DNA from 3 places in the Nitrospira lenta genome. Region 3 is predicted to be linked to each of the others. Evidence: riboswitches for the same ligand, from Rfam matches in the RefSeq annotation. Region 3 holds a riboswitch; each other region holds the start of a gene.
What was found. A riboswitch is a leader RNA that binds a small molecule or an ion and turns the genes downstream of it on or off. The one in region 3 is predicted to bind cobalamin.
Positions count from the first base shown of each region.

Region 1: it holds a riboswitch for cobalamin, as region 3 does, so the genes downstream of both, NITLEN_RS04840 (TonB-dependent receptor) here and NITLEN_RS15960 (ABC transporter substrate-binding protein) in region 3, are expected to answer to the same signal.
Region 2: it holds a riboswitch for cobalamin, as region 3 does, so the genes downstream of both, NITLEN_RS04925 (CbiX/SirB N-terminal domain-containing protein) here and NITLEN_RS15960 (ABC transporter substrate-binding protein) in region 3, are expected to answer to the same signal.

Region 1 covers NZ_OUNR01000001.1:1,015,898-1,023,665, forward strand. The annotation lists gene NITLEN_RS04835 (hypothetical protein) at 1-697, opposite strand, end outside; gene NITLEN_RS04840 (TonB-dependent receptor) at 711-2,906, opposite strand; cobalamin riboswitch at 2,937-3,103, opposite strand; gene NITLEN_RS04845 (HoxN/HupN/NixA family nickel/cobalt transporter) at 3,146-3,946, opposite strand; gene NITLEN_RS04850 (cobyric acid synthase) at 3,996-5,537, opposite strand; gene NITLEN_RS04855 (cobyrinic acid a,c-diamide synthase CobB) at 5,543-6,919, opposite strand; gene bluB (5,6-dimethylbenzimidazole synthase) at 6,966-7,715, opposite strand; gene cobA (uroporphyrinogen-III C-methyltransferase) at 7,712-7,768, opposite strand, start outside.
Region 2 covers NZ_OUNR01000001.1:1,030,993-1,038,760, forward strand. The annotation lists gene NITLEN_RS04905 (cobalt-precorrin-5B (C(1))-methyltransferase) at 1-1,048, opposite strand, end outside; gene NITLEN_RS04910 (hypothetical protein) at 1,048-1,419, opposite strand; gene NITLEN_RS04915 (FAD-dependent oxidoreductase) at 1,416-2,141, opposite strand; gene NITLEN_RS04920 (DUF3209 family protein) at 2,147-2,521, opposite strand; gene NITLEN_RS04925 (CbiX/SirB N-terminal domain-containing protein) at 2,535-3,716, opposite strand; cobalamin riboswitch at 3,833-4,032, opposite strand; gene NITLEN_RS17840 (hypothetical protein) at 4,085-4,330, shown strand; partial or broken gene NITLEN_RS04930 (IS3 family transposase) at 4,330-5,452, shown strand; gene NITLEN_RS04935 (trans-sulfuration enzyme family protein) at 5,781-6,947, opposite strand.
Region 3 covers NZ_OUNR01000020.1:66,135-73,902, forward strand. The annotation lists gene NITLEN_RS15950 (ABC transporter ATP-binding protein) at 1-623, opposite strand, end outside; gene NITLEN_RS15955 (FecCD family ABC transporter permease) at 631-1,779, opposite strand; gene NITLEN_RS15960 (ABC transporter substrate-binding protein) at 1,790-2,803, opposite strand; cobalamin riboswitch at 2,873-3,039, opposite strand; gene NITLEN_RS15965 (hypothetical protein) at 3,276-4,667, shown strand; gene NITLEN_RS15970 (SemiSWEET transporter) at 4,677-4,940, opposite strand; gene rpmB (50S ribosomal protein L28) at 5,068-5,259, shown strand; gene NITLEN_RS15980 (hypothetical protein) at 5,285-5,599, opposite strand; tRNA gene NITLEN_RS15985 (tRNA-Gly) at 5,746-5,820, opposite strand; gene tyrS (tyrosine--tRNA ligase) at 5,873-7,084, opposite strand; gene NITLEN_RS15995 (helix-hairpin-helix domain-containing protein) at 7,081-7,539, opposite strand; gene lpdA (dihydrolipoyl dehydrogenase) at 7,536-7,768, opposite strand, start outside.

The DNA of each region.
Region 1 (7,768 bases), on a different contig from region 3:
GCTGAAGACCGAGCACAAACCCGGTGGCGGCAGTGACCACGCCAGCCGCAGCCAGCCACCAGACCGTCTGATCCCACGCAGCCCAATGCCGACGTAGCACCGGCACATAGAGCCAGTGGATGACAGCACCTACCGTATTCCACCTTCGCTCGAACACCGTCGTCTCCATCACCACTTCCCCCGTTTTGGAAGAGACGTATACCTCACGCCCATCCGCATCGTGCAATGGGACTTTCCACAAGGGCCGATAGGGGTCGAAACGCTGTTGGACCGTCCATTGATCGTCCTGCAGCGCCTCCGCCGCGATCTCGTCTTCGCGCGGCACACCTTGTTGTGCAATACGTAAGGCATCGCTGTACGCGACCCCAGACATGGGTTCTCCACGATCCGCCCACAGACTCGTCAGCGTACCGTCCAGAAAATAGATGACGTAGACCGGACGCCCGGCAGCCATCAGCAGACGCACCCGCTCAACCCCCTGGCTGGGTCCGACCTGACTCCAAACCGATTCCAGCGGCACACAGCAGTACTCCAACTGGAGTGGCTCAAGCCATTGGAATCGCTCCGCCTCGGTCAGGCTCGGATAGGGCACAAAGAGCAACACCGCACCCGATCCGAACCAGAGCATGACGAGCAGACCGATCCCCACTCCCAACACACGGTGGATTCCTGTCAGTCCGGCACTCACCCAACGCATCCCTGCACCCCTGTCAGAATCGCGCCATCAGGCTCAATTCAACCGTCCGTGGCGCCCCGATAATGACTTCGCTGGGATAGAAATTATCGCCCCAACTCGCATACGTTTTATCGAACAAGTTGCGCCCGCGCAGCGTGAACCACAGATTCTTGTATGGCACCGTCATCCAGGCATCGGCCGTCATATACGCATGCATCCGTATGGCATTCGCCGCATCGTTGTAGCGATCTCCCACATAGCGCAGCGCCGCGCCGAGATCGACCGGCACCGCCGTTGGAAGCCGGTAGATCGACCAGAGGTTGGCCATCGCCTGCGGCACATTGAACGGGCGATTGCCGTTCCGGGAGACCACACTGCCTCCGGACAGTTCGGCAAAGTCGTCAAATTTGGCGGATAGAAAGGTCAGATTTCCCTGTACTCGCCACGCTTCGGTGGGACGCACCCCCATGGACAGCTCGACGCCTTTAGACGACTGCCGACCGACGTTGACCGCTTCCGTCAGCGAGGTTTGCGTCAGAATGTTTTTCCGGAAGATATCAAAGTACGCAACGGTCCACTCGGCCCGTTTGTTCCAGAAGTCCCCTTTGGCGCCCACCTCCCACTGCGCCCCGGTCGCGAGTGCAAAACTTTCCTGACGTGTCACGAGGAAAATATTGCTGGCAGCCGGATCAGCCGCCGTCGCGTATTGCCCATAGAGCGTGATCTGCGGCAGCACGTCATAGACAAGGCCTGCGCGCCAGGTGGTGGGATTGAAGTTCCGCGAGAAACTGCTCGTCGTATCGAGGACGCCGGCGGTGTCGAACAACTCCCGAGTCAAATCGATACGATCATGTCGAAACCCGGCGATCAGCTTGAGCTGATCGGTCAGGCTAAGCTGATCCTCGGCAAACAGCGCGGTCGTGGTGACCATTGCCTTCTGCGTTGCTGCCGCGATCGGCCCGAACAGTCCGGCGACAGGGGCAAACGGGTCCACGCTCCCACCCGCCCCATTAAAAAAACTAGGCCTCGTGAAGTCGAGACGACTAAAGTCCAATCCCGTCACAAAACGATTCTTCAACGACGCGACGGGCTGGTTGACCTGAAACTCGAGTCGGTCGCCGATGATAGTCTGATCATGCGCCACATAGAATCGATCACGATCAATAAGCTGCGTCCCGGTGTTAAATGTGTAGGTTTCAGCATTTTGCCAATGGCGCTTCGCCGTGTAGTAATAGGCTTGGTTCCGCACTTCGATCAGATCGGTCGGCTTCCAAGTCGTTTTGAGCTTCGTCCACGTGGTCAGCGCACTCATGTCGCTGTCCTGGGTGTTGTAGTTTTGCCGCAGCATCCGCCTATCGACAGTGCGCCCATCGAGTGTGCTTACGACTCCGTTGACCCCTTGGGTGGCAAACGACGAGGGCACCAGCGGCGTGCCAAAGTAGGGCTTGCTGCGATCGAACCCGAGATCGAAGGATACTTCAACGCTGAGACGAGAGGTCACGTCATAGAGGAGGGCGCTGGTCCCATTCCAATAGGTATAGGGTGCCCGCTGCACGCCCAGAAAGTTGTCGGAGTTCTGATAACTCAGGTCCACTCGATAATGCAGCTTATCGGTCCCGAGGGTCCCTCCGCTGCCCACACCGGCCCTGGTTGTATTGAAGGTGCCATACGAGAGAAACGTCTCCGTTCCCTGTAACTCACGGACCGGTCGCTTGGTCACGAAGTTGATCGCGCCGGCAATCGCCCCTTCCCCATAGAGCACCGACGCGGGCCCCTTCAGGATCTCGATGCGATCAAGATTCCACGTGTCACGCGGGCGCGAGGTCATATTGGCCGGGCCGGTCATCAGCCCATCGTTCAGCAATCGAATCTGGTTATTCGTGAACCCCCGCATGGAAAAGTTCGCGGGGTCTCCTGGTGCGTCGCCTACCGTCACCCCCGTCGCGCCTTCGATCGCTTCGGAGATCGACCGAAATCCGCGCTCCTGAATGGTCTGTTGACCGATCACCTCAATACTGGCTGGAATCTCACGTAGCGTCAGCCCCAAGCGGCTGGACGTCATACTTAGACTGTCGAGATTGAGCGTCCCCGTCCCCTGGCGCTCGACTGGCTGTCCAATCACCGTCACTTCCTGCACTTCCACGGGATCCCCTTCACCCTCCTTGGCAAAAAGATTGAGGGGCATGAGACACAACACAATTCCTGAGGCCATGACAAGACGGCAAAGCATAGGGCTCTTCCTTTGATCACGAAAGGGGTTTCTGGAGTCTCCATGTACCCAGGTCTCCTGACTCTCGGCTCGTCCTACTCTCTGCGCCTTCCCATCCTTGCGGACAGTGGCTGAGTGCAGATTTCGTCCCCGATCACAGTTGCGGACCAGTGGCGGCTTCTACCGCGCTTCCCTTGGGGTACATGGGCTATCAATGCATTGGATTGAAAAAGTTACTGCTCTAGTAGGCCTCCCTTCTGTTACGCCACCCGGCACTTGGGTTTGATCAGTGCGGTCAGAAACGCCAGCAATACCGCGCCTAGCACCATAATCGTGAGACCCAGATCGCTAATCGGCAACGCAAACGAGGTGGGCTGGAGTAATTTGATGATCCCGACGACGTAGGCCAGCCCCACGACGGTCAGTGTCATCATGCGATTGCCTTGGATCGCCATCGTGGTCGCCGCCAAATACATCCGGCGTACAACAAGGCCGTTGAGGGAATCGGTAACGACCATCCCCAGGCTGAAGGCCACGCCGATCAGCAGCGCGCCCAGCAGGCCATAGCCCATCGTGCCGGCCAAGGCCCAGGCCGACATCTGGCTGGCGGTCTCAAACCCCAGTCCAAATAAGGCGCCGATCGGCACGGCGCTCATCGGGTGTGTGATGTTGAGCAACTGTCTGGGCAAAAAATGGCCGATGACCCCGTGGCTCGGAACCGTCATTCCAGCCGGCAATGTCCTCAGCCTGGCGAGGTTTAATGTCCCAATGGCGAACAACAGGCAGGCCGATAAAACCCCGCTCACGTGCAGCACAGAGTCGTTGAACGATTGCAGATACTCCGCCGCCAATGCGATCAACCCCGCAATCAACAGGACAGAGAGGGCATGCCCGAACGCAAACCATGTCCCCACCCACCGGCTCATTCTCGGATGCCGATCGACAGACGCCCTCGTCATGCCATCGATGGCGGTGAGATGGTCTGGGTCGGCTCCATGGCTCAACCCCAATGCGAAGGCGAGACCGAGCAAGGCCCAGAGACTGCCATCAGTTGGATTCATAGGCTCCCTTGTGGCTCATGGTTCTCACCCCGAAACTCTGACGCATCATTCACCGTGGCAACACCGGGCACCGGCCAGTGAGACGCCAGAGCAGCTCACAGTCGAGATGCCCACGCACCACGGCTCCTAGCCGGTCGTACTCGTCCTGTTTCGTGGGAATGCACCGGATGATGTCGCCTGCGAAAATCCCCTTGCGCCGACGCAGGAAAGAAAGAGTCCGCGCCCTGATCACCTCATTCTCGAACAGGCCATGCAACATGGTGCCCACCACCATCCCATCGCTGCTGAGAGCCCCGTCACTGCGTACCTTTGTGCGTCCGTTCCGCGACTGAATCTCGAAGGGGCTCGCCTGCTGATTATGTGGCACCACCATTCCCATATGGATTTCATATCCATGGACCGCTTCTTCGAGCCCCACGCCATCGGTGAGAAACGAGGGGCACCGCACGCGGGCTAGAACCTGCGCCGTGACTTTCTCCTGCTCGAAGTGGGTCCGTAGGGCCAGCAGTCCCAATCCCCGTACGTGAGGCTCCGCCGACTCCACTCCGTGCGGATCGTCGATCATCTCACCAAGCATTTGGCATCCGCCGCATACACCTAAGAGCGGTCCACCCTCACGGGCGCGCGCCTCAATCGCGCCGGCAAAACCACTGGCACGGAGCCACGCGAGATCCGCCACCGTGCTCTTCGAACCGGGAAGAATCACGAGATCGGCACCCGCAACTTCGTCGGGCTGCTCAACGAAACGCACGACAACCCCCGCCTCATGTTCCAACGCCTCGACATCGTCGTAGTTGGAGAGGTGCGGCACGCGCACGACCACGACATCTAGTTCCTGCTGGGAGGGTCTACGCCGAGCCAGTCGCGCTTCAAGCGATACGGAATCCTCGTCGGCGATGCGGAGGTCTTTGATATAAGGCACGACACCCAGCACCGGCTTACCTGTGCGTTCGCTCAAAAACTCGAGCCCCGGTGTGAGCAACGCCAGATCGCCGCGAAATTTATTCACGACAAAGGCCGCAATCCTGTCCCGCTCGTCCGGCTCGAGCAGTTCCATCGTCCCGACAAAGGAAGCGAAGACGCCGCCTCGATCGATATCCCCCACCAGAATAACCGGCGCATCCGCCAGCTTGGCCACATGCATATTGACGATATCGCGATCCTTCAAATTGATCTCAGCCGGGCTCCCCGCCCCCTCGATCACGACCAGATCGTAGTTCGATCGGAGCCGAGTCAACGACTCCGCAATCACCGTCGTGAGGCGCGGCTTATACTCGTGATACTCGGTCGCCAGCATGCTACCGATCGACTTGCCGAGTACCACGACTTGGCTGCGTCGATCACCTTCGGGCTTGAGCAGGATCGGATTCATGTCCACGCAGGACAGAATACCGGAGGCCTCGGCCTGCACCGCTTGCGCCCGCCCGATCTCCAGGCCATCGATGGTGACGGCCGAGTTCAGCGACATGTTCTGCGACTTGAAGGGAGCGACGCGCAGTCCTTCGCGGCGGAAAAACCGGCAGAGGGCCGTGACCAGGAGACTCTTCCCTGCAGACGAAGCCGTCCCCTGGACCATGATCGTGGGGGCCAGTCCGCTCACCGGACCCTCCTGGCATGGGCCGAGCAGGCCTGCACGAAACCCTGAGCCAGGCGCGGGTTCGAGGCCCAATGGGCATGGACATAGGACGCCAGCGTATTGCCCTGACGATAGCCCTCTTGAAAGACCTCGCCGCCACGGCGGCGGCGCACGCTATAGGTACACTCGACTGCTGGCGGAAGGCGAAAGTCCGAATAGCGAAATTGATGGCCTCGAAATTTTAAGCCCGCCGGACCGAGCATCGTCGCGTCCTTCGTGTCCACTTCGACATATCCGAGCGCCTGCAAACGATCTTTCATTTCCGCTTCGCCTGGAATGAGGCCCACCATAGGATGCAGCACGCCATCGAGCGTCCTGATGCCGTTGGACAAGTACATGAGCCCGCCGCATTCTCCATAGATGGGGCCATGAGCTTCGGCAAACGAGACCACATCCCTACGCATCGAAAGATTCCGCGACAGCTCCTCCGCATGAACCTCCGGGTAGCCGCCACCGAAATACAGACCGTCCACGTCCGGCAGATGCGTATCGTGAATGGGAGAAAACCGCACGAGCTCCGCACCAAGACTCTCAAGACGGCGGAGGTTGTCGTCATAATAGAAATGGAACGCCTCGTCGAACGCGAGACCAATTCGACAGCTGGCTCCTTCACCGACGATCCGTTCCATGGTGGGAATTTCAGGAAGAGCCGGCGTGGATTGCGCCAGCGCGATGATCGCCTCGACATCGCACCACTCGCTCACCCGATCGCCCCACGACACAAAGACATCCTCCGGGACCGTCGCCCGGTCTGCGCTGCGTAGACCCAGATGCCGATCCGCGAACGCCAAAGTAGCTTCCTTAAGAAGCCCCCCCAGGACGGGAGGCTCACCACCCGTCGCCTTGCGGAGCAATTCCAAATGCCCGCGGCTGCCGAGCTTGTTACAAATGAGACCGGCAATCTGCAAGCCTGCGTCGAAGGTCGAAAACCCTTTGGCTAGCGCCGCAATGCTGCGAGCCATCCCTCCCGCATCGCACACGAGCAGCACCGGCGCTTGGAGCCACTTGGCGATCTCGGCAGTCGAGCCTTCATCGCCCGTCGGTGACGCGCCGTCGAACAACCCCATCACCCCTTCGATTAATGCAATGTCTGCCCCTTGCGACGCGCGCGTAAACGTCGAAAGGACCGCCTCACGCCCCATCATCCATCCGTCGAGATTGTGACACGGCGCATCAGCCGCACGAACATGATAGGTCGGATCGAGATAATCGGGGCCACACTTGAAGACGGCCACTCGCAGCCCCCGCGCACGTAACGCCCGAACGAGCCCGACCATGACGGTCGTCTTGCCGACGTTGCTAGCAGTGCCGGCGATGACGAGCCGTGGAATCGTCACGAACCAATCTCCGGCTGAGCCTTAACCGCACATTCGAATGGATAGGTCATTGGGCTCTGCCTTCCGCGGAGTGTATCGGTGCAGGTGTCGCTTGCGCTCCGTCGATCCGGCTCGTCTCAAGCGCACGGAGGAGATCGGACCTGGGCCGCGCGTCCCAGCGGTCATGAAACACCAACTCATGAAGCGGCAGTCGTGGCAACCAGCCATTACTCTCAAAAATTGGCCGCTCAGGAAAACTCTCCACGAACCCGACGCAGAGATAGGCCACCGGAACAATCCGTTCCGGAATTCCGAGGATCGTGCGAAGGACCGCCGGCTCCATAATACTCACCCACCCGACACCAACCCCTTCTGCCCGAGCTGCCAACCAGAGGTTTTGGATCGCGCAGCACGTGCTATACACCGCCGTTTCTGGAATGGTGTTCCGCCCGATCACCGTCGGCCCGAACCGCTCCTGGTCGCAGGTGACACAGAGATTGAGGGGCGCATCAAGGATCCCTTCCAGCTTGAAGGAGAGATACTTCTCGCGGCGTTCCTGATCGAACGTCTCCGCCGCGCGCAGCCGTTCGGCCTCAACATGGGCTCGCACCTGCACACGAACCTCACGATTCTCGACCACAAGAAAGTTCCAAGGCTGCGAGAGCCCAACCGACCCGGCCTGATGCGCTGCTAGGAGAATACGGGCCAGGATCTCGTTTGGAATGGGATCCGGGAGAAACGCTCGCATGTCGCGGCGGCGCGTGATCGTTTCGTACAGACCGCGGCGCCAGGCTTCCGGAAAGGCATGATCCGTCATAGTTTCCCCACCATCGACACCACAAGCGAGACCAACGAGGCCACAGTATCCTC
Region 2 (7,768 bases), on a different contig from region 3:
TTTCCACCGCCAGCGTGCCGCCCGCGTGAACCTGACAATGTTCGACAACCCTCTTGCAAACCAACGACGTGATGCCGACGAGGCCTGCCTCGCGGCATAATTCCAACACATGGCGGGCCGTATTGGCCTGGCGGATAGCGGCCACCAACTCGTCCGACGCCGATAACTCGGCTGCCAGCGACGCCAGAAATTCCATATCCACTTCCGATCCGGCGGCATGCGTCTGCATCTTGCCGTTGGCCATCTTCGACAATTTCCCCATCATCCCGACGATGATGGCGCGCACGATTCCTCGCTTCGCACATTGTTTGACGCCGACGCCGATAAAATCGCCCACCTGGATAAAGGCCTGTTCCGGCAACTGCGGATAGAGGGCCATCGCATACTGTTCCGATTTGCCGCCGGTCGTCAGCACCAACTCGCGCAGCCCGCCGGCCGCTGCGACATCGATCTCCTGCATCACGCTCGCCTTGAACGCCGCCGTGGAATAGGGCCTCACGATGCCGGTCGTGCCGAGGATGGAGATGCCGCCCAGGAGGCCGAGCCGCGCGTTGGTGGTCTGCTTGGCCATCTCTTCACCGCCCGGCACACTGATCGTCACGACTGCGCCTCCGTAGGGAGCGCCGGCGAGTTCTTCTCCCACCATCTCCGTGATATTGCGCCGCGGGACCGGGTTGATCGCAGGCCCGCCGATCTCTAAACCCAACCCGGTTTTGGTGACCGTGGCCACGCCCTGACCTCCCCTGATCTCGATGCCTGGTTCGGTGCGCAACTCGACTTCCGCCGTCAACTCGGCTCCATGCGTACAGTCGGGATCGTCGCCTGCATCCTTGATGATGCTGCAAATCGCACGGTTCTCCAGCCGCTCGCAACGGGCGAGCGCGAACGTGACGCGTGTCCGATTCGGCAAGGTCGTTTCAATTTCAGACAGCATGGCACCCTTCACGAGACAGCGAGCCGCGGCCTTGGCAGCCGCTGCGGCGCATGCGCCGGTGGTGAACCCGGTGCGCAACCCCTTTCGATCTTTCGGCGGTACGCTCTTATCCATCACTCATGTCCCGCCAGCCCACTAAAACACTCACGAATCTTTGCCGCACGTTCAGGGGTGTAATTCTCTGCCTTCGCCCGATTCGTACCCCGGAACGTCACCCGACAGAGCAACTCCCCATCCGGCCCTGCTAATTCCAGCGCCGCATTAGCCTCATCCTGCTGTCGATAGAGAAGCCTGCTTCCAGCCTCGATCTTGAGATGCACATGGGTCTGTCCCTCTTCGCCCAGCGTAACCCACTCAGCCCCCTGCCGCACAGTGAGGAGGCCATGGACCTCGGCGATCGCGCCGGACGAACGAACGATGACGCTCGTCTCCCCAAACTCAAGTGCGGTTTCCAGCGCGGCAAGAATCTGCTCCCGTCCGGTCATGCGGACTTCTTCGGCATATTGAAGAACGACTCCACCTGTTCCTTGCTCACGGCCACTCCTGCCGCCACCAAATCGTCGAGCAATGCCAGGTTCACGACTCCATCGCCCGCAATGAAGGCCTGAGTGAGATCGCCACGCGACAACACTTCACAAAGCATGGCGCTGGCATAAGGAACCCGCTCCGGATGACCAACTGCGGGAATCGCCTCGATTCGCACCTCGCCACAAGCCACGGGAACCTGATTCTTCACGAACTCGTCCGGGAGAAAATACTCCGCCGAGTCGCGCAGCCACATGAGCCGGGCCTGAGGGAGCAACGGCGCAAAACGGGTCGCGCGTAAGAGTCCCAGCGCAGCGGTGATCCCTGTATCCGTCGCCAGGATCAAAGTCCTGCCTGAGACATCCTCTCTCGGGAAAAACTTGCCCCAGGGTCCGCTGAACGAAACGTCCGTTCCCGCTGCCAGTCCGTGCACGAAGGCGGAACCCAATCCATCGGGAATACGCTTCACCGCGAGTTGAAAGCGACATTGTTCCGCATCGCCGGTGAGGAGCGAGTAGGCCCGCTTGACGGCTTTGCCGTTCGGCAACACGATTCGACTATCAAGGATGAGGTACTGTCCGCCGATGAACCCCAAGGGCTCGGCCGCGCATAGATCGAGGAGCAGAGTATCGGGCCCCAGCCTCTCGGTTTCCACCACTCTGGCAGTCTTCGCTACGGCCATTGCTGCTACTCCGCCGGATAAATCTCATGAACAAAGTCATGCATCTCATCGAGATCGCGATAGAGGTGAGTGAGCCCTTCGATCTGATGGGCCAGATCGAGATCGACCTTCTTCGTGAGCACCACCAGCGTACGCAGATAGGGCAGCTTCGGATCGTCGGCGCGGGTGGCAGACACGCGCTCTTCAAGCGCAGCTACCGCCGTCTCATAAAACTGCTTGAGCGTGGCCAAGTCCTTGGCGCCGCACATGGAACGAATCGGCCCCGGTTGATCGGCCCCGGTCCCCAGCTCCGCCAACTCATGCTGCCGTTCGGCTTCGTTCTTCACTCCCAACACTTCCATCAAACCTAGCCGCAACCCTGCGATTTCATGACAGGCCATCGTCTCTCCTCCGTTACTGCATAATGTTATCGACCAGGCGACTGACGAGCCGATCGCCGAGCAGATGCTCCTCGACCAACTCCTTCGCATCCGTCTCTTTCACACCCCGATACCAAATGCCATCAGGATAGACCGCGACCGTCGGTCCTTCCCCGCAGCGGCCCATGCAGGAGGTCTTCGTCACGCGAATATCCTGATCCCGCCCGGCGTCCTTCAACAGCCGCCGCAATGTAGCAATGAGGGGAATGCTCCCGCCATCGGCACAATCGACATTCCCGCAGACCAGGACATGTTTAGCCAGCGGGCGATGGGCATGCACGTGCGGCATAGCTTGCGCGTGGGTGAAACCGTGCCGCAGACTCCAGAGCAGCGCTTTGAGCCCGCCCACATGCTCGGTCACAGCGGACACCGGCACACGATACTGACAGGTATCGCAGGGGAGCGGCCGCTCCCCTCCCGTCGCTTCGGCCAGGCGCTCGTCCATCAAGCGGAGCAACCGGTCGTCGATTCCCAAATGGGGTACCAGTTCGGTCTTGATCCAGGGATAGCGCGCTTGGAACGATTCCACCTGCTCGCGAATTTTCGTGATCAGTCTTCCGCCGAAGAGAAAGTAGGGAGCCACGACGATCCGCTCTGGGCGCGCGCGCGCGACCAGCTCCACCGTCTCCTCAAACAGCGGTCTCGTCACGCCGATGAAACAGGGCACCACCCACCCGATCTCGCGCCCCTCGGCAAGGAGACGAACAACTTTACAGAAGTCCCCGTTCGCATCCGGGTCGCTTGAACCACGGCCCACGACCACGACGGCAGTCTTCGAGGATTCACGGGCACCTTCCAGCGCCGCCCGCGCCCGCTCAAAGGCCAGCTCCACGAGATTGGGATGGATGCCCAAGGCATTGGCCACGATAAAACGGACGGAGGGAAACTCTTGCCGAGCCTGCGAGAGTGCGAGCGGAATATCGTTCTTCACATGCCCCGCGGCAAAAAGGAACAACGGCAGGACCACAACGGAATCGGCCCGTTGCGCCAACTCGCGAAGCGCGGTGGCCAATGACGGGCGGGCCAGCTCCACATAGCCGTGCGCCACATCAAGATCGGGTCGCGCCGCGCGAAAGGCTGCCACCAAGGCCTCGAACTCACCATTGGCATTGGAATCACGGCTGCCGTGCCCGACGATGAGCAATCCCGTCGTCATGCGACACAAACCGTGGGAGAGGCTGCCGGCATAATAAAACCTCCAGCTCCACAACAGGAACAAGAGGTCGCATGCCAAAAAGGCAGGAGAGATCCTCCGTTACCGCGCGGAGAAACCGTACTATGTCAGCTCGGATAGGTCTCCTGGCTCATGGGTTCAGAAGGTCGAACCTTCAACGCTACCCCCAGCCTTCCCCAACAAGTGTGTCGAGTGGCTAAAACGGGGGAGCTTCCCACTTACAGTGGCGGGACCGCGCCGGTTTTTCACCGGACTTCCCTGTTACGCCCTAGCGGGCATCCGAGAGATTACTCAATTATCAGCCAAGATACCTAACGCGGGCTAGTCCACCCTGTCAAGGCTGAAATATCATGAGTGCACGCGATCCGAAGCAGCTTTACGCGAACTGCGCGACCACAAAGCCCAATAACTTAACAAGACATGCACTGAGACCGGTTGTTTATTTAGTTGCCCAGGCTCACCACAGTGAAAAAGCGCAAATATTTTCAGCTCCTTATAAAGATACAGCGCGGGCATGTCCTGAAAAGGCGAGTATCGTTGCAGTAACAATCTCAAAAGTGATTGTCAGTAAAACAGTGTTTCCTTCGTGCGTTTAATGAAACCTCTGTTTTCCGAGAAGCAAATTGCGACGGCCTTGCGGCAAATCGATGCGGGGGCACCGATTCCGGAGGTAACGCGGAAGCTGGGGATCAGTGAGGCGACGTACTACGTCTGGCGGAAACGCTACGGCCAGATGGCGATCGCCGAGATTCGGCGGTTACGGCAACTGGAGGCAGAGAACAGCAGACTCAAGCAGCTCGTGGCGGATCTGACCTTGGACAAAGTCATCCTGCAAGAGGTGCTCGCACAAAAGGCCTGAAGCCCACGCGCAAACGCGCCCTCGTGCGGGAGGTGCTCGGGCACTGTCCGATTGGAGTGCGACGGGCCTGTGGGCTCCTGCGGTTGAATCGGGCGTCGTGGTATTACCGACACCACGGGCGGGAGGATACGGCGATTCGCATGCGGGTGCGGGAGTTGGCGCAAGCGCGGCCGAGATTTGGCTATCTGCGCCTCCAGGTCATGCTCCGACGCGAAGGCTGGGTAGTGAATCGGAAGCGGGTGCATCGGATCTATCGGGAAGAAGGGCTTACGATGAGATTACCGCGCCGTCGTAAACGGTCGAGTCATCTGCGGGTCGTGCCACCACACCCGAGTGAGATGAATGAGCGGTGGAGCATGGATTTTGTGGCGGATACGTTACTGGATGGCCAGCGGTTTCGAGCGCTCACGGTCGTGGATACCTATAGCCGGCACAGTCAATTAATCGAGTCCGATTTCACCCTCCCGGGAACGAAAGTCGTGGCGGCTCTGGAACGGGTGGCGAACCGGAGCGGCTACCCGCAGATGATCACAGTGGACAATGGGAGCGACTTGACCTCGAAGGCACTTGACGCCTGGGCATACGAGCACGGAGTGAAACTCGATTTATTCGGCCCGGGAAACCCGTGGAGAATGCGGTGATTGAGAGTTTCAATGGGCGCTTTCGAGACGAATGTTTGAACGCGCAGGTGTTCGTCTCGCTGCACGATGCCTGACAGAAGATTGAAGCGTGGCGGATCGACTACAATGAGCACCGGCCGCATGGTTCGCTTGGGAACTTAACACCCCAGGAATTTGTCGAACAGGCGGCTCAAACCGGGCTGCAGGAGGCATCGAATTTCCAGCACCGCGTGGTCTAGTTTTCAGGGAAGGGTCAGAAGGAGCGCATTTCCAGTTTTCAGCGGTCTAGTTTCTGGGGAGGTCTCATCATTTGTCCTATCCCCCGCTCCATCTGCACAAAATATGGGAGCAGCGGCGCAGCGCCCAGACCGTCAGATCAAGCCGAAACGGCTGCACCGGATACGATGCAAAGCCGATCTCCTTCATGATTCACAATCGCCTGCCCGCCCCGATGTGCCGATTATTCCTGTATCGCCTGCCGCCTCTCCCACACCAGCTCTCTCATGATCCTTCCTTTTGTCTGTCATTCAATCGGCCGGCGATGAATTGCTCGGCCCGTGGGGCTGCTCAAATCGCTTCCAGCGCGTCCTCAAGATCGGCGATGACATCTTCGATATCCTCGCAGCCGACGGAGATTCTTACGAGCCCGCTCGTAATCCCCTGCCGCTCCATGATGTCTTTCGGTGTCGCGACATGGGTCATCGACGCCGGATGTTCGATCAACGTATCGACCGTGCCCAAGGATACCGCCAAGGTGCAGAGTTTCAGTTTACTCAACAACCGCGTGGCCGCCTCGAACCCGTCGGCAAGCTCGAAACTGAAGCAGCCGCCAAAGCCGGTCATCTGTCGGGCTGCGACATGGTGGCCGGGGAACTGGGGGTCACCTGGATAGTACAACTTGCCGACTTTGGGAACACTGGAAAGAAACTCAAAGAGCTTCATCGCGTTGTCGTGATGCCGCAGCATACGCAAGGAAAGGGTTCTGATGCCCCGCAACAGCAGATAAGCATCGAACGGGCTCAGAATGCCTCCGGTGTCACGACGATAGGTGCGAATCATGGCGGCCAGCTCTGAGCGCGCCACAACAATCCCCCCGATCACGTCCCCATGGCCGTTAAGGTACTTCGTGGCGCTATGGAGGGAGATATCCGCGCCGTGATCCAGTGGCCGCTGAAAGTAAGGACTGGAGAAGGTGTTATCGACGATCGTCAAAATGCCCTTGGGTCTGGCCAGTTCGGCGATTGCCCGGATATCCGTGATCTTGCACGTAGGATTGGCGGGGGTTTCAAAGAAAATCACTTTTGTCTTGTCCCGTATGGCATCTCTTACGGCCTGCTCATTCGAAGTATCGACCACCGTGGAGGTAATCCCCAGATCTGCCAGGCGCTCTGTGATCAGATGGAGGCTTGGACTATAGAGCACCTCCCCGCAGATCACATGATCACCGGCTTTCAGAATACTCAATAAGCTCGCATGGATAGCCGCCATTCCCGAGCCCAATGCGACAGCGGCCTCCCCGTTTTCCAGGTTCGCAATCACCTGCTCGAGAGCTTCGACGGTCGGATTTCCCACCCGACTATAGATATGCCCGGCGCGACGCCCCAGAAAAAGATCCGCGCCTGCTTCGGGAGAATCGAACGAAAACGTCGACGTTAGGAACAGGGGCATCGCATGCGCGTTCAACGGCTTCTGTTGTCCATCGGCATGCAGTTGTCTGGTTGTAAACCCATGCATGGCTCGCCTCCTCTGTCAGTGTTCGTCGAGCTTATGAGCGAGCAGCCTTGTCTCACACAGCATACTGTGATCATCCCAGCTCTCAGGCGGAATTGCCACATCGGTAATCTTGTTCTCCTCATCCAGGAGCAGAATTACCCATCTCCTTTTCAGCAAGTGGCCGAGTTTTTCTTCGACAGAGGGCCGACTTCCGTATGGTGTTCTTTCCCGGTTCCTGCTGCACACCATGGTCATCAGGACGGGGGCTTCCCCTATTGCGGCCTCGATGTCGCTCCTTTCGTTGTCGTGACCTGCCCGGGCAAATTGGGTCCAGGGTGAATGTTAGACTGGACCAGTGAGATGCGAGCTCTTTTTAGGCTAAGCGAAATCATCCGTTGTATTCCGCCAGAGGACAACTGAGCTTGCCTATGAATTGACCAGATTTTTTCGGGAGTATCTACTCGCGACGTGAATTTCGACTGAACCTCAGGCCCGCAGGGGCCCACCGTCTTGCAGAAGCAGAACGGCCTTGGCCGCTGATCGTTCGACAACGGGCGACACGTGAGGAATGTCATTCCGGCCGGATAGGGCCCACGCACTGCAACAACGCATAATGGGCGCCGCCCGTCATCGACGGCTTCCTGGGCACTGTCGCCCACGGCAAACGCTACTGAAAATGTGAAAACGGATCGTTGGAACTGACGCGTTTCTTGAAGGCCGGTAGTCGGTCGTTGGCAGCATATGTGCCGCCGGGTGAGTGTCTCAGTTCGGCCACTTGGCGACAGTCGCTACGGCACTCGCCACGCCGGAAAGCGGCCGTTCATCAGAGATGGTGCGTGCGT
Region 3 (7,768 bases):
CTGATCAGCGCGCACATTTCAATCTGGTGATTGATGTCGAGAAAGGCCATCGGCTCATCGAGCAACAGTATCGTGGGCTCCTGGGCCAAGGCCCGTGCAATCATCACCCGCTGGCGCTCGCCGCCCGAGAGGTCGGACACGAGGCGACCGGCCAAAGCCAGCACATCCGTCTCGGCCATCGCCTGATACGCTTGCCGCAGATCATGGTCGGACTCATCGCCTATACCCATTCCCCACCAGGACTCACGACGATGCGGGAAACGTCCCATGAGGACAGTTTCCGCCACCGAAAAGGGAAACACCTGCACATATTCTTGTGGAACGACGGCAATGGAACGCGCAAGGAGCTGCGGATCAATGAGTCTGATCGACTGGCTTCCAAGCCGAATCTCGCCGGCATTCGGTCGTAAGAGCCCGGCCAACAGCTTCAGCAGCGACGACTTCCCTGAACCGTTGGGCCCCACAATGCCCAATACTTCTCCCGCCCGCACCTCGCATGAGAGATCTTCGATCGTCCAAGACCTCCCCGCTTGATCGCTTCGATAGCGAAACGAGATTCGGTCCGCTTGCATGGCCGTACCTGAAGAGCACGCAACGGCCACGGAGGCTTCTGTCAATGGCATATCCACGTCACAGCATCCGATCTTTGCGCCAGAGCAGGAGATACAGAAAAAATGGGCCGCCGGCGAGTGCCGTCACGATCCCAACGGGGATTTCCGCCGGCGCCAGAATGGTCCGCGCAATCGTGTCGGAGATGACGAGGAACATGCCGCCCACCAAAGTTGATGCCGGCAGCAAAAGCCGGTGATCAGACCCCACCACCAGGCGCACGGCATGCGGCACAACCATCCCCACAAATCCGATCATCCCGCTTACCGACACGACGGCTCCGGTCAGCAAGGCCGTCAGGACGAACAACTGCTTTTTGATTCGCTCCGTCTCAATGCCCAGTGAGCGAGCCGTTTCCTCCCCCAGAGTCAGCACATTCAACGCATGCGCCTTGTGCATCACGATCACCAACACCAGCACCGCATACCCGACAAGCACACCCAATGCCGGATAGCCCGGCGCCGTAAGCGATCCCATCAGCCAGGCCATCAGGCCCGCAGATCGATTCGGTTCCATGATCGACGTGATGAACATAATCAGCGCGGTGAGAATCGCGTTCAGAATGACGCCGGCCAGCAAGAGACTATGGATAGGCAGACGCCCTTGTGACTGAGCCAATCGATAGATCAAGAGCAGCGCCAGCAACCCGCCGGCAAACCCCCACAACGGGAGGAGGGGTAAGAACAGCAGCGAGGCCCCGATACCCAGAAGCATGGCCAGGGCCGCGCCTAAGGCCGCGCCGCTTGAGACACCGAGCACATAGGGGTCAGCCAGCGGATTTCTCAGCAACGCCTGCAAGGTCACGCCGACCGCGGCAAGGCTGCCGCCGACGACAAATCCCATCAACACCCGAGGCAATCGAATGTGCATCATAATGATAGCCGCGGTGCCCCCGCCCTCACTCTCCACGCTACCCAAACCCAGCCACTGTTTCGCGATGACCAGCACCGTCGCAAGATCGACGCGCGTCGCTCCAAACTGGAGACAGAGGATGCAGAGTGCGACGCTAGCGGCGCCCAACGCCCCCATGATCCCAAGCCACCGGCGGCGCGTCAGAATCGTGCCTGTGCGCCGCCACGCATCCCGATGACTCGCCGTCTCTCCATCGAATCTGGTCGACGCGAGGGATGGCGGTTCGGGAGTCAGAAGCTGAGGGGATAGGGGCGTCATAGGCTCTTTGCTACGGGAGGGGCGATGGTCCAGCCACAAGCTCAGGGTGAAGAATGTTCACCAGCATCGTCAGCGCCTGGCCGATTCGAGGCCCCGGCCGGTTCAAGAGATCGGCGGGAATCTGGTGCAACCGGCCTTGCCGGACCGCCGTCATGGACTGCCATTGCCGCCAGGTCTGCTGCTCACTATCTGGAATGCCTTCGGCTTTTCCCACAGGGAAGAGCAGCACTTCCGGATCCTGCTGCAGCACCACTTCCAAACTCAGCCGTGGATACGGCAGCTGGCTCTGAGCGGCGACATTGGCGCCTCCGGCGATTCGAAGCAGTTGATCGATAAAACTTCCCGGCCCCACGGTTATTAACGGCTGACTATTCAGTACGTACAGCACCCGCACAGGAGACACCGTCTGAGTTCTGACTCGCACAGCGGCGATGTCCTGCCGCAAGCTCATGGCAATGGCATTGGCCTGCACCGAGCGATCCAGCATGCGCCCCAGCGTTTGAATATGTCCTAGAATATTTTCCACCGTCGCGGCGGACAGGATGAAGACCGGAACCTTCAATTGCTCCAGCTTCAGAATGACATCGGGTTTGAGAAATTCCTGCGGGGCCAAGACGAGATCTGGCTGGAGAGCCATCATCGATTCGAGATTCGGATGGGCATACCCAAGCTTTGGCTTCGTCGACGCCTCCGGAGGATAGTCGCAAAAATCGGTCACCCCGACGAGTTGATCCCCCGCACCGATGGCAAACAAGATTTCGGTCACGCTTGGCGCCAGGGAGACGATACGCGTCGGCGTCTTGGCCAAATACATCTTCCGGCCGGCATCGTCGACGAATGACCGCGACGACACGTGAGCCATAAACGGCATACCGGTCAGAATCCCCTGCTGACGCCGCTTCATCTCCGCACAGTCCCCCTCACCGCAGGCCCACACGACGGAGTTACCCGTCACGATGGCCACGGCCAACACCACACCGATCAGAATCCAACGGCCACGCGAGCGCAAATAAAAAATCCCCAAGGCCTGACAGAGACCTTGAGGATTGCACCCGGTTCTTCATCCTCGCCTGTTCCCCAGCCCTCGAGGGAACGATGGTCAATTCATTGGGCAGGTCTTCTGGCTCATGGTTCACCCTACTCCCCGCGCCTTCCCATCCACCAGGTGGACAGTGGCAATACCGGGTTTCGTCCCCATTCACAGCGGCGGGACCGCGAGGGAGTTACACCCTCTTCCCTAACCCAAGAATCATATGTGTGGAGGCACAATAGGAGACCCCGCTGATTTTTGTCAAGTTCATTAATGGCCGAAACGCGTGCGGCGAGCGCAGGATCCAGGGCGTCCACGCGCCTCATTAAATCTGGAGAACGGCCTATCAATGCGAGGTTAGAAAAATCGTCCGGTCGGCATGAGCCTTGCTGATCCGGCGCTACGGAGATCCCGCGTACAGAGTGACCGGCTGACCATACCCTGAACAACGAGGGCGCAGAAATCCATGCGGAACATTATTATTAGCCTCTGTATCATTGGGCTCTTTCTTGAACTATCAGGCCTGATCTGGTCGGCGAAAAAGGACAAGCCTAGCGAGACATTTGTCAGACTCTCAACTCCACCGGCCCGCAATATCGAACGCCCGCTCGACAACGGCTATTTTCTGTTGCTGGGGATGGCCGCTGCGGGTGGAACGAACCCCGTCCAAACCGGATACGACATCTGGAGTGAAACCGGGGCACGACCGACAGAACGCGGCTATGACTTAGACAAACCAGGACGGACAGAGCTTCGACTGCCGGTGGCCTACGACCGTGTCGTTCCCGAATGGCATGCCCACGACCCGTTGTCGGAATTCCAGAACAACGAGGCTTCGTTTCGGTTGTCGGCTTCGCTCTATGCGCCACTCGTCACACGATACGAACAATTTCTCCGTATGCAGTTTGAGGATTGGGGATACGGACATACCGGCGCGCCCCGCATTGAAGAGCTTATGGCGGCCCACCGCCTGTTTGTGGCAATCGGATTCGGCGAACAGGTACGGACCGGGCTCGATCGACTCACCCTGGACGTTGCCAAGTGGCGTAGCGTCCTGCGGGAAGCCCGAACCCTCCCGGTGAAGATACTAGCGTCAGTGATGATCGAAGACGATGTCGAACTGTTGTCGCGCATGCTGAGTCAAAGCACGGTCGACAAACGCGTGCTGGTTCAAGGGCTCAATTTGCTCCAGCCATTGACTCTAGCTGAATACTCACTCCGTTGGCCGATTCAAAATGAATTTATGATGGGCTATCAACGAAGCCGTACGGAATCGGCAAATGGAACCCGGCTTTCTCAGGCCGACCCTCACATCCTGGAAACGGTCACGATCCTGGCCCATCTGCCGTCCGATGCATTCCAAAAAGTGGCGCACCCCAAAAGCCTGACGGGATTTGGCCTGGCCGCATCCGGCCAGCGCACCTGGGACGCGTATTCGAGCTATTACGACGCCACCATTAAGGCCGCTGAAACGAATCACAGCCCGCTTCCTCGCCTGCAATATATCGCGAGACAGTCGCCCCGAACCTTTCTCGAACGGCTGGCCGATCCGATGGAATTCGAACCGCAATGGGAGCCCTTCAGTCAACACTTGGTTGAAACAGATGCGCGGCTGCGCCTGGTCTCACTGCAAATCCTGATGCGCAAGCCCACCGCCACCGTCACCATTCCGACCAGACTGGCGGAAGTCGGCTCGATGTACTTCGACCCCTTCACCGGACTCCCCATGCTGTGGAGCCCAACACAAAAGAAACTCTATAGTGTGGGGAAAGACCGGCTCGACGATGGGGGAGATCCAAGTTTCGATATCAGCGTGCCGCTTCCGCCTGCCTTCACAGCGCCGTCACCGGCCTCGTAGCAAGAGGCGTCAACGCAGCTTCTGATACTTCAGCTTGAGCACCAAGATCGTGAGTGTCAGGAGAAACGTGATGACGTTTGTGACAACGATCGGCCATGCCATCAGGTACAGACCGTAGACTAGCCACAGAAAGACTCCTGTTGTAAAGGTCACCAACATCGCCAGCGACATATCATCGGCAGACTTTGTCCTCCAGGTCCGCTGTAGTTGTGGCAGGAACGCAATGGTGGTGAGTGTCCCGGCAACGAATCCGATCCAATTCGCAGTCTCCATTCCGTCCCTTCTCCTGTCGATTCTCAAGACAGCCACCGGCATCTAGCCAGCTACTTGTCACAGTTCGTCTTAATGTGCTATTTTACCGAGCTAATCATTCGCTCGATCACTCAGAAGGAGCACTACCGTGGCATTCTCTTGCGATCTTTGTCAGAAAAAACCGAAATCAGGTAACAACGTCAGTCACGCGAACAACAAGACCAAGCGGGTATTCAACCCTAATATTCAGACTGTTCGCGCCGTCATCGACGGAGCCAACAAAAAGATTCGCGTGTGCACCCGGTGCCTCCGCTCAGGACTGGTCAAGAAGGCCGTCTAGGTCCTTCTCCGCTCCCATTCAATCTTTACGGCATTGAGAGCAGGACTCGGCCTCCGCGCTCGGTCAACTTGATCGCCTGCGGATCATCGGCCGACAGTGCGAGAGTCCTGCTGCCGTCTTTGCTCCTCAGCACGAGTCCGACTTCACCATTCGTGTCCAGCCCAAGGCCGGCTCTGGCTTTCCCCGCCTGATCCAATAGTAAAAACTCTTCCGCATTCACACCGTTTGCCTTCTGCGCTTGAACAGCCCTGCCCGAAAGGAACTGATCGCTCAGCACGCCTCCGACAATGCCGCCAAGAAATGCAGCCATCACAATCACTAGAGGTTGCCCCATCTTCATGTCACGTCCCTCCTAATCACGTGCGTGTATCTTGATGCGCTCTATAGAAAAGTCTCTGACCCGTTTCCATCACCGCACCGGCGAAAGAGACAAAAAAGGACTTGGAAGCGCGTGCCGTCCAAGTCCTTAGGTGTGACGTGTGAATTTGGAGCGGGCGATGGGATTTGAACCCACGACAACTTGCTTGGGAAGCAAGGACTCTACCACTGAGCTACGCCCGCTCGCTGTGGTGCATCCTACGCGGGCGACGATTCCAAGTCAAGAAAGGCCGTCCTACTTGGCCCGCTCAACCACGGCAAACTTGCGCCGGCCGATTTTCATTTGGTACTGGCGACCGGCATCCAACGTGACAGTGGCATTGGCGTCGCTCTGCTTCTTCTGATCAAATTCCACGCCACCTTGAATCACCAGCCGCCGGGCTTCGCTCTTGCTCGTCACCAAGCCTGTCCTGGCTACAAGATCAACCAGTCCGATCGACTGCCCATCTTTCAAATCCTGCTCCGTCAGCACGAGCCGCACATCCGGCTCGTCCGGAAACTCACGCTCGGAAAATTTGTGCTGAAAAGCGCCTCTCGCCTGCCTCCCCGCTTCTTCACCGTGATACCGAGCCACAAGAAGCTCGGCCAGCGACTGCTTCGCTTCCATCGGATGCAATGCCTTCACTCGCGCAAGATCTTCCGTGGTGAGCAATTCATAGTACCGCAGCATCAACGCGTCGCTGATCGACATCACCTTCCCGAACATGTCTTCCGGCTTATCTTCGAGCGCGATGTAGTTGCCGACGCTCTTGCTCATCTTCTTGATGCCGTCCGTGCCTTCCAGCAACGGCATCGTGATGACCACCTGCGACTCCTGCCCAAAGTCCCGTTGCAGTTCCCGCCCGACCAATAAATTAAACTTCTGGTCGGTCCCACCCAGCTCCACATCCGCCTTCATCGCAACTGAGTCGTACCCCTGCACCAGCGGATAGAGAAACTCATGGACGCTGATCGGCTTTTGCTCGTGAAAGCGTTTGTGAAAATCGTCCCGCTCCATCATCCGCGCCACGCGATAGTGCGCCGCCAGCTGAATCAAGCCCTCGGCCGTCATCGCACCCATCCAGGTACTATTGAACTCGATGACGGTCTTCTGCGGATCGAGGATCTTAAAAATCTGCCGCTGATAGGTCTTGGCGTTCTCCTGCACTTGCTCTTTGGTCAACGCGCGGCGGGTTTCCGACACGCCGGTGGGATCGCCTATCATGCCGGTAAAATCGCCGATCAGGAAGAGCACCTGATGCCCGAGATCTTGAAAATGTTTCAGCTTGTGGATCAGGACCGTATGGCCGAGATGCAGATCAGGCGCAGTCGGATCGAATCCCGCTTTCACGCGAAGGGGACGATTCTCCTTCAACGAGCGAGTCAGCTTCGTCTCCAGTTCTGCGCGCTGAATGACCTCCACGGTTCCCCGCAAAATCAGATCAAGCTGCCGACTCAATTCACTCATATCGGCCCCTTCTTTCCCTGTTCCACTGCAGCTGACTTCGCAACCGTGACAAATGGCTTCAGTTGTTCCAGCTTCTTCTTTCCAATCCCCTTCACCGCCCGCAGATCCTCGACCGCATGAAACCGCCCGACAGACTTCCGATAATCCACCATCCGTTTGGCCAACACCGGCCCGACGCCCGGAAGCTGATCGAAGTCCGCCGCCGTCGCACGGTTCAAATCCACCCGTTGCGCGCTATTCGCCTCCCTGCGCACCTCACTCACTCCGGCAGACGGAATCGTTGGTTCGCCTACCGGAACCACGGTTGGAGAGGCGTTATCGGAAAACAACGACGCTGCATGAGTCACCGCAGGCCGCTGCATCGTTTGGGGAACCTGCCAGCCGATCCACAATACGACGCCCATCGTCATCGCCAACATGCTCAGCTTGATGAGGAGCGACTGAAGCACGCTCATGATTTCTTCTTCATCTGGTGAATCGCACAACCCTCGACATCTTCGACTGCTTCGACGAAACCTTCCGCGAGCGTCGGATGGGCATGAATCATGTGGCTGATCTGCGATACCGTCGCCCCCTGCTCGATGGCAAGCGCAGCTTCGTGAATGAGGTCCGCCGCATGGGCGCCGACAATGTGCGCACCGAGCAACCGGCCGGTCACCGCATCCGCAATCACTTTGAACAGGC